Linked DNA regions of Corallococcus sp. EGB. The protein of the gene in region 2 interacts with the protein of the main gene of each other region in a pairwise test. Links are inferred from orthologs where the notes say so. Each region holds a gene or a part of one and is shown on either strand. Other genes may lie near its edges. The genes, in order: ftsZ, KYK13_RS35490 and ftsA.

Region 1 (2,983 bases), 1.4 Mb from region 2 along the record:
GACGGCTGCCCGGATCCGGACAACGACAAGGACGGCATCCCCGACGTCGCGGACAAGTGCCCCAACGAGCCGGAGACCATCAACGGCGTGGATGACGAGGACGGCTGCCCGGACAAGGGCAAGGTCAAGGTGCTCGTCGAGGGCGAGCGCATCCTCATCCTGGAGAAGGTCTACTTCGCCACGAACAAGGACGTCATCCTGCCGCGCTCGTTCCCCATCCTGAAGCAGGTGGCCGCCGTGCTGCGCGCCAACCCGCAGGTGGAGCTGCTGCGCATCGAGGGCCACACGGACAGCCAGGGCAACGACGCCGCCAACCTGGACCTGTCCAAGCGCCGCGCCGCCAGCGTGAAGGCGTTCCTCATCAAGGAGGGCATCGCGGGCGAGCGCCTGGAGTCCGAGGGCTTCGGTGAGACGAAGCCCGTGGACACCAACAAGACGGCCGCCGGTCGTGAAAACAACCGCCGCGTGGAGTTCAACATCACGCGGATGGGCAAGGTGGAAGTGGAGAAGCCCGCCCCGTAGCGCTTCACTCCCGGAATGAAACACGAAAGGCCCGGTTCCCTCCGAGGGAGCCGGGCCTTTTCGTCATCCGCCCCGTCCTGTCACGTCACGCGGGAGCGGAAGGCTGGCACGACTGGCCACGGCGAGTCGCCGGACGCGAGTCAAGAGGGTGTTTACATCCGCGAGATGTCCGCATGGCAGCTGATGCCATTCGCGTAAGTGGGCGTCAGGACTCGGGCGCGCAGCAGGGCGCTACAGGCTGGTAGCGGAATACTTGCCAAAGCGCCCGACTTCCTGATGATTGTCGAGGGTGGGTGTTTCCGCGGACGGCGCCGCGGTGCTTCCGCCACGAGGACGACATGGACCAGTTCGAGCAGAACAAGCAGGCCGCGAAGATTCGTGTCGTGGGCGCGGGCGGGGCGGGCTGCAACGCGGTCAATACGATGATTCTGTCGAAGCTGGACCGCGTCGACTTCATCGCCGCCAACACCGATGTCCAGGCGCTCGCCGCGAGCAAGGCGCCCACCCGGCTGCAGCTGGGCCAGGCGCTCACCAAGGGCCTGGGCGCCGGCGCCAACCCGGAGATGGGCCGCGAGGCCGCCCTGGAGTCGCGCGATCAGATCGCCGCCGTGCTGGAAGGCGCGGACATGGTCTTCGTCACCGCGGGCATGGGCGGTGGCACCGGCACGGGCGCCGCGCCCATCATCGCGGACATCGCCAAGAGCCTGGGCTGCCTCACGGTGGGCGTCGTCACCAAGCCCTTCCTCTTCGAAGGCAACAAGCGCCGCAAGCAGGCCGAGCAGGGCATCGTGGAGCTCAAGGCCGCGGTGGATACGCTCATCACCATCCCCAACCAGCGCCTGCTGTCGCTCTCCAATGAGCCCATGCCGCTGCTGGAGACCTTCAAGCGCGCCGATGAAGTCCTGCTCAACGCCGTGCAGGGCATCAGCGACCTCATCCAGTACCACGGCTACATCAACGTGGACTTCGCGGATGTGAAGACCATCATGAGCGACAAGGGCCTGGCGCTCATGGGCACGGGCCACGCCTGCGGCGACCGCCGCGCCATCACCGCCATGCAGCAGGCCATCTCCAGCCCGCTGCTGGAGGACGTCTCCATCGACGGCGCCACGGGCCTGCTCATCAACATCACCGGCGGCCGCGACATGACCCTGCAGGAGGTCAACGAGGCGCTGACGCTGGTGCACGACGCGGCGGACGGTGAGGCGGAGATCATCTTCGGGTCGCTCATCGACGAGCAGATCCAGGACGAGGTGAAGATCACCATCATCGCCACCGGCTTCGTGCACCGGGACGCGCCCAAGGCGCGCCCCATCGCGCAGGTGGTGCCGGTGTCCATGGTGGGCCGTCCTCCGGCGGCGCCGCCGCCGTCCGTGCTGTCCTCGCCGCGCGAGGAGGTGGCCAGCCTGGTGCCCGCGAAGAGCACGCCCCGTCCGACGTTGTCCACGGTGGAGGCGCCCAAGGCTGGCATGCAGAGCGCGCGCACGTCGGTGGTGAAGGACGCGGCGCTGCCCCTGGACGAGGATCAGTTCGACATCCCCACGTTCCTGCGCCGCCAGGGCCAGACGGAGCTGCCGTAGCGCGCTGCGGGGACGCTAGCCGCGGGGGAGGCGGGCGACGCTCGCCGTACCCCTGCCGGTGAGGCGATCGCATTTGGTGAACAGTCCGTCCACCTCGTCGTAGAGCGAGTCGATCCGCTCCGACGCGCTGGGGGCCGGGAGCAGTCCGTCACCGGACAGCTCCTCCAGGCGGGTGCCGGCGCGCTGCAACAGCTGCAGGGCCTTGAGCAGCGAGCGGCCCTGCTTCGTGCCGTCGGGCGTGAAGAGGGTGCCGCCCTCGTAGAGCGTCACCAGGTTGGCGCGGGTGTCCTGCTGCCGCTGGTGGAGCCGGTTCCGGTACAAGTCCAGACGGCGGGCGCGACGGGCACCATGCAGGTCCACGACGCTGTGCGTTCCTGTCGAGGGAGGATTCACGTCGGGCAAGGTACGCCAGGGCCTCGCAAGGCCGCAAATTTACGGGACTGTACGGACATGTTGCGCACCCGCCCGGACGCTTGTCAGTCAAGGGGGTGGGGGTTAGGTTGGCCGCCCTTCGCAACGCCAGGGTGCCTGCCATGTTCCAGAAGCTGCTCATCGCCAACCGGGGTGAAATCGCGCGTCGCATCGGGGCGGTGGCCCGGGGCATGGGCGTGAAGACGGTGGCGGTGTACTCGGACGCGGACGCGAACCTGCCCTTCGTGAAGGAGGCGGACGAGGCCGTGCGCATCGGCCCCGCGCCCGCGAAGGACAGCTACCTGAGCATCCCCGCCATCCTGGAGGCGGCGAAGAAGACGGGCGCGCAGGCGGTGCACCCGGGCTACGGCTTCCTGTCGGAGAACGGCGAGTTCGCCCAGGCGTGCGCGGACGCGGGGCTCACCTTCGTGGGCCCGCCGCCCGCGGCCATGACGCGGATGAAGGACAAG
Region 2 (3,024 bases):
CGCGCTTCCCGGACTCGCCCGAGGTGAACCGCGCGTGGCTGGAGGCGCGGTGGCGCTTCGAGCTGGGGGAGCCGCGGTCCCTGGGGGACGGTGAGCGGCAGGCGTACGCCGTCGAAACGGCGAGGCTGGCGCAATCCCTGGCGCAGAAGCACCCGCCGGACACCCTGGAGGCGCTGGAGCTGCACGTGCGCATCCTCCTGCGCGCGCAGCTGCGCGACGCGGCCACGGCGCTGGTGCGCCGTCATGGCCAGGACGCGCGCCACCGGACCTGGGACTTCCTGGTGCTCGCGGGGCGCACGGCGGCCGCCGCCGGTCCCGAGCACACCTCCTATGTGATGCGCGACTGGGTTCCCCCCCTCCTGGCGCGCATGCCAGAGCGCATGGCGATGTTGGCCCTGCTCACCGGCGAGCGCTCACCCAAGGAGGCGGAGCTCGCGGCGGTGACCACGCCCGTGGAGCGCGCCGTGCTGCGCCTCACCCGGGACACGCTGCTCAATCCAAAGCGCGCGCTCGAAGAGGCCGTGGGCGAATCCGAGGCCGTGCTGTCCCGCCTGGACCCGGAGGTCAGCGCGCTGCTCGCGCTGGAGCTCACGCGGGTGGGGGATGCGCGCGCGAAGAATGTCTTCAACGCCTCGCTGCCGCTGATGCTCGCGCGCGCACCGCTGCGCAACCACGTCCTGTCCCTGTCGCGCGCCACCGGACCGGAGCTCCTCCGCCTGGCTCCCGGCCTGCGCGCCGCCGCCACGCTGGTCCACGCCCGGCGCGATGCCCCCGAGGGCCATCCGGTGTTCACGGAGCGGCTGGACGGCCTTGCCCGCATGGATGCGCTCGGCGGCTTCGCGGTCCGCGCCGCCGGCCCCTGGATGCGGCGCGCCTTCGATGCCTGCATGGACGCGAAGGTGGCGCAGCCCCTGCCGCCGGGCATCCACCTGACCGGCGCCACCGCGGAGGAGCAGGCCCGCGGAGAAGATGACCGGGAGGGGCGCCGCCGGAGCTGCGAGGCGCGCATCGTCACCCCCACCGGACTGCCCCTGCCCCGGGCCACCGCCACGGCGACGGCCGGAAACGCGAACGGCGCCGACCCCTGAAACCGGGTCCGGCGCCGTCACGGTACCGCAAGCAGGAGCGCGGTCAGCCCGGCTGGCAGACCTGGCGGAGGATGTCGAGCGACTCCAGCGCCTTGCCCGCGCCAATCACCACGGCGGACAGCGGGTCCTCTGCGAGGAACACCGGCAGGCCCGTCTCCTCGCGGAGCAGCGTGTCCAGGTTCTTGAGCAGCGCGCCGCCACCGGCCAGCACGATGCCGCGGTCCGCGATGTCACCGGCCAACTCCGGCGGCGTGCGCTCCAGCGTCAGCTTCACCGCCTCCACGATGCCGTTGACGGGCTCCGCGAGCGCGTCGCGCACCTCGTCGCTGGACACCGTCAGCGTGCGCGGCACGCCGGCCACCAGGTCGCGACCCTTGATCTCCATGGTCATGACCTCGTCCGTCGGGTACGCCGTGCCGATGCCCATCTTGATGAGCTCCGCTGTGCGCTCGCCGATGAGCAGGTTGTACTTGCGCTTGACGTACTGGATGATCGCCTCGTCCAGCTTGTCACCGCCGATGCGGACGGACTTGGCGAACACGATGCCCGCGAGGCTGATGACCGCGACGTCGGACGTGCCACCGCCGATGTCCACAATCATGTTGCCGCTGGGCTCCGTCACCGGCAGGCCCGCGCCAATCGCCGCGGCCATGGGCTGCTCGATGAGATAGACCTCGCGCGCGCCCGCGTTGGCGGCCGCCTCGCGCACCGCTCGGCGCTCCACCTCCGTGATGCCGGACGGGATGCCAATGATGATGCGCGGGTTCACCAGCGTCTTGCGGTTGTGCGCGCTCTGGATGAAGTAGCGCAGCATCGCGGCGGTGATTTCAAAGTCCGCGATGACGCCGTCCTTCATGGGCCGGATGGCCACGATGTTGCCCGGCGTCCTGCCGAGCATCTCCTTGGCCTCCTTGCCTACGGCGAGCACCTTCTTGCCGCCGCGCGAGTCCTGCTGCACCGCCACGACGGAGGGCTCGTTGGAGACGATGCCCTGGCCGCGGATGTAGATGAGCGTGTTCGCCGTGCCCAGGTCGATGGCGAGGTCGCGCGAAAACAGGGTGTGGAGCCAGTCGAACATACGGGGACGGAAACTTTCGGAAGGGCCGGGAAACTCCCCGCCCTTCAGACGGAGTGCGTTGTCGAAACTACTACGCGCGGCAGGACGGAGGAAGAAAAGCCGGAACCCCTTCCGGGTGCCGCTCGCTGGACAACCAACCGCACCCGTCCGTCTGTTCCCTTGTCCGCATTCGGAGGCCCCCCGCCGCATCCCCTCCAGGACAGCGGCCGGGCGGACGTCCACGTGTTTCAGCGCTTCAGCGAGTACTTCGCGATGGCGTAGAGGGCCCGCACGCCGTCCTTCCAGCCAATCTTCTTGCCCTCCTCGTAGGTGCGCCCGTGGTAGCTGATGGGTACCTCGAAGACGCGCCAGTTGCCGCGCGCCACCTTGGCGGTGATTTCGGGCTCGAAGCCGAACCGGTCCTCCTCCACGTGCACGGAGCGCAGCACCTCCGCGCGGAAGGCCTTGTAGCAGGTCTCCATGTCCGTGAGGTTCAACCCGCTCGTCATGTTGGAGAGCATGGTGAGCGTGTTGTTGAGCACGGTGTGCCAGTAGTACAGCACCCGGCGTGGCGACCCGATGAAGCGGCTGCCGAAGACGACGTCCGCCTCGCCGTCGATGATGGGCTGGATGACCCGCGGGATGTCCTTGGGGTCGTACTCCAGGTCCGCGTCCTGGACGAGGATGATGTCCCCGGTGGCCTCGGCGAAGCCCCGGCGCAGCGCGGCCCCCTTGCCCTGGTTCTTCTCCTGGAAGAGCACCCGGATTTCGTTCCGGTTCTTCGGCGTGCCCCCCAGGACGTCCAGGCCCTGTTCGGACAGCTGACGCAGGAATTCGCGGCTGCCGTCCTTGGAGCAGTCGTCCACCAGGACGAGCTCC
Region 3 (3,151 bases), 1.4 Mb from region 2 along the record:
TCCGGCCCCTTATGAGGCCGGCGTGTCCCTTCGTGCCGCTACAGCGACGTGCCTGTAGCCAAAAACTGGCGAGGTTCGAAGTCCGCCCGCAGCATGCGCCTCCCGACCCCCATGGCTTTTGGAAAATCCAAGAATCGCCGCCGCATGGATGCCGCACCGCGCAACGACGCGGTGAAGGGCGCGGTCCGTTCGCACGGGCCGTCGGTGGTGAAGGCGCTGGGGCTGGCGGCGGCGACGGCGGGGCTCATCTGGGGTGCCATCGAGCTGCGCGCCTGGGCGGTGGTGACGCCGCGCTTCGCGCTGGAGTCGGTGAACTTCAGCGGCCTGGAGCGGGCGTCGCGGCCGGAGCTCTTGAAGCTGTCCGGGCTCACGCCGGGGCAGAACCTGTGGACGCTGGACACGGCGGCGCTGGCCCGGGCCATGGGGCAGCACCCCTGGGTGCGCACGGTGGAGGTGACGCGGCGGTTTCCGCGCGGCGTGTCCGTGGAGGTGACGGAGCACGCGCCCGCGGCACTGGCGGTGCTGGGTGACCTCTACGTGCTGGACGAGGAGGGCGAGCCCTTCAAGCGCGTCACCCCGGGTGACGGGCTGGACCTGCCGCTCGTCACGGGCGTGGAGCGCGATGCGTACGTGGCGGACCCGGACGCGGTGCGTTCGAAGTTCCGCGAGGCTTTGGATGTAACCCGTGCTTATGCGCGGTTGTCGCCGGGGCGATCCGACCGGCTGTCCGAGGTGCGCCTGGAGAACACCGGGCTTGCGCTGGTGACGGCGACGGGGCAGGAGGTGCGCCTCGGTGCTGGCGATACGGAAGTCAAGCTCCAGCGGCTGGCGCGCGTTCGACGCGAGCTCAGCACAAGGGGGCTTGCGGCCGCGATCATTCGCCTGGATAACCGTGCCCGACCGGGTTGGGTGGCGGTGAGGCTTTCGAGTGGGTCCGACTCCGAGAGGAGCGGGGGCTCGACGCAGTGAGGATGCTTCCTTCACGAAAGTGAGGGAGCCTGGGAGGAGTCATGGCGAAGCAGAAGTCGGGGGAGATCATCGTCGGCCTCGACATCGGCACGACGAAGATCTGCGCCATCGTCGGCGAGCTGACCGATAGCGGTATCGACATCATCGGTATCGGTACGCATCCGTCGAAGGGATTGCGCAAGGGCGTCGTGGTCAACATCGAGGCCACGGTGTCGTCCATCCGGCGCGCCGTGGAGGAAGCCGAGCTGATGGCCGGGGCGGAGATCTCCCACGTGTACACGGGGATCGCCGGCGGCCACATCAAGGGCTTCAACTCCCAGGGCATCGTCGCGGTGAAGGACAAGGAGGTCCGCGACGCGGACATCGCGCGCGTCATCGACGCGGCGAAGGCGGTGGCCATCCCGCTGGACCGGGAGGTCATCCACGTCCTGCCGCAGGAGTTCATCATCGACGACCAGGGCGGCATCAAGGAGCCCCTGGGCATGGCCGGTGTGCGCCTGGAGGCCAAGGTGCACATCGTCACGGGCGCCGTCTCCAGCGCGCAGAACATCGTGAAGTGCGCCAACCGCACGGGCCTGAACGTCTCCGACATCGTGCTCCAGCCGCTGGCCTCCGCGGAGGCGGTGCTGAGCGAGGACGAGAAGGAGCTGGGCGTGTGCCTCGTCGACATCGGCGGCGGCACCACGGACATCGCCATCTTCTCCGGCGGCTCCATCGTCCACACGGCGGTGATTGCGCTGGGCGGCAACAACCTGACGAGCGACATCGCCATCGGCCTGCGCACCCCCGCGCACGAGGCCGAGCGCATCAAGCAGAAGTACGGCTGCGCGCTCGCGTCCATGATCAACAAGGACGAGACGATCGAGGTCCCCAGCGTGGGCGGCCGTCAGCCGCGCGTCCTGGGCCGGCAGATCCTCTCGGAGATCCTCGAGCCGCGCGTGGAGGAGATCTTCCAGCTGGTGCACCGGGAGATCCAGAAGTGCGGCTACGAGGACCTGCTCGCGTCCGGCATCGTCATCACCGGCGGCTCCACGCTGCTGGCGGGCATGCCGGAGCTGGCGGAAGAGGTGCTGGGCCTGCCGGTGCGCCGGGGCATGCCGCGCGGCATTGGCGGCCTGGTGGACGTGGTCAAGAGCCCCATGTACGCCACGGGTGTGGGCCTGGTCGTCTACGGGGCCAAGCACATGGACCGCCGCATGTTCCGCATCCGCGAGGACGGCAACGTCTACAAGAAGGTCAAGGGCCGGATGCGCGAGTGGCTGGAGGAGATCTTCTAGTCAGGCTCCTGGAGTTTTGACGCGCTGAGCCAAGGGGCCCCTTCGGGGGCCCTTTCGCGTTTCTGGGGGGGGGCTGTGTCCGGGCGCAGGATTGGCGCGTCAGGGGGGACGCTGACGCGTCAATCTGGGACGCGGAACCTCTTCCAGAATCCAGAATCCGGCTCCGGCTTCCGGACGGCCGCCGTAAGCACGGGCAGCCGGCCGTGCAACTTCCAGGATTTGGACGAATTGGAATTTCGACAGAGGATGGCTTCCCGCTTGCTACGGGAGCCCACGGCTCCCGGAACGGACTCCGCCGTTCCTGGTGAGCCTCCGAACCTATGACTCCACACAAGACTTCGCGGTTGCTGACGCCCCTTGCGGGACTCCGCCGCTCGGCCGCGGGCCTGTTGGCCCTGCTGTGTGCCGTGCTGTTGGCGCCACCCGCCTACGCTGAACCGGACACGTTGGGTCTGGGCAATGGCCACAACGGTGCGCTGACGGTCAACGCGGCCAACACGGTCATCAACACGTACACGCGACTGACCGCGACCGCGCCCGTCGGCCAGACGTTCGTGAACGTCACGGACACCACCGGCTTCGCCGTGGGCGACCTGGTGATGATCTACCAGTCCACAGGCTATTCCGGGGCGTTCAATTCCGGTGATGCGGGCCCGTTTGACTTCACGTCGAACGCGGTGGGCAACTGGCAGTTCGTGCGCGTGACGGCGCTGACGGCAACGCGCCTGACCTTCACGGGCGCACCGCTCACGGCGGCGTTCACGGGCGGCACGAGCGCGACGGCCATCCGGACTTCGGCGCAGGCCATCCGCGTGCCGGAGTACACGACCGTGACCATCAACGCGGGCGCGAGCATCGTCGCCCGGCCGTGGTCCAGCGCCGATATCAACGACAACCTGGGCGGC

The links.
Region 1: the proteins of KYK13_RS35490 (region 2) and ftsZ interact in binary tests that used the Escherichia coli proteins (3 or more experiments, as listed by UniProt). The link is inferred for Corallococcus sp. EGB from one-to-one orthologs.
Region 3: the proteins of KYK13_RS35490 (region 2) and ftsA interact in binary tests that used the Escherichia coli proteins (3 or more experiments, as listed by UniProt). The link is inferred for Corallococcus sp. EGB from one-to-one orthologs.

What each region holds. Positions count from the first base shown.
Region 1 is NZ_CP079946.1:7,261,204-7,264,186, reverse strand. The notes cover bases 150-2,981. They hold ftsZ (cell division protein FtsZ), read left to right. Parts: upstream 150-860; coding sequence 861-2,102; downstream 2,103-2,981. Other genes in these bases: KYK13_RS29510 (acetyl/propionyl/methylcrotonyl-CoA carboxylase subunit alpha), read left to right, coding at 2,636-2,981; KYK13_RS29515 (hypothetical protein), read right to left, coding at 2,118-2,462; KYK13_RS29525 (Ig-like domain-containing protein), read left to right, coding at 150-522. In the rest of the region: more of KYK13_RS29525, read left to right, coding at 1-149; more of KYK13_RS29510, read left to right, coding at 2,982-2,983. UniProt on the Escherichia coli protein: Essential cell division protein that forms a contractile ring structure (Z ring) at the future cell division site. The regulation of the ring assembly controls the timing and the location of cell division.
Region 2 is NZ_CP079946.1:8,700,082-8,703,105, reverse strand. The notes cover bases 150-3,022. They hold KYK13_RS35490 (rod shape-determining protein), read right to left. Parts: upstream 2,167-3,022; coding sequence 1,132-2,166; downstream 150-1,131. Other genes in these bases: KYK13_RS35485 (glycosyltransferase family 2 protein), read right to left, coding at 2,394-3,022; KYK13_RS35495 (hypothetical protein), read left to right, coding at 150-1,088. In the rest of the region: more of KYK13_RS35495, read left to right, coding at 1-149; more of KYK13_RS35485, read right to left, coding at 3,023-3,024. UniProt on the Escherichia coli protein: Forms membrane-associated dynamic filaments that are essential for cell shape determination. Acts by regulating cell wall synthesis and cell elongation, and thus cell shape.
Region 3 is NZ_CP079946.1:7,270,775-7,273,925, reverse strand. Bases 129-3,128 are described here. They hold ftsA (cell division protein FtsA), read left to right. Parts: upstream 129-1,010; coding sequence 1,011-2,246; downstream 2,247-3,128. Other genes in these bases: KYK13_RS29525 (Ig-like domain-containing protein), read left to right, coding at 2,591-3,128; KYK13_RS29535 (cell division protein FtsQ/DivIB), read left to right, coding at 129-969. Also shown: more of KYK13_RS29535, read left to right, coding at 112-128; more of KYK13_RS29525, read left to right, coding at 3,129-3,151. UniProt on the Escherichia coli protein: Essential cell division protein that assists in the assembly of the Z ring. May serve as the principal membrane anchor for the Z ring.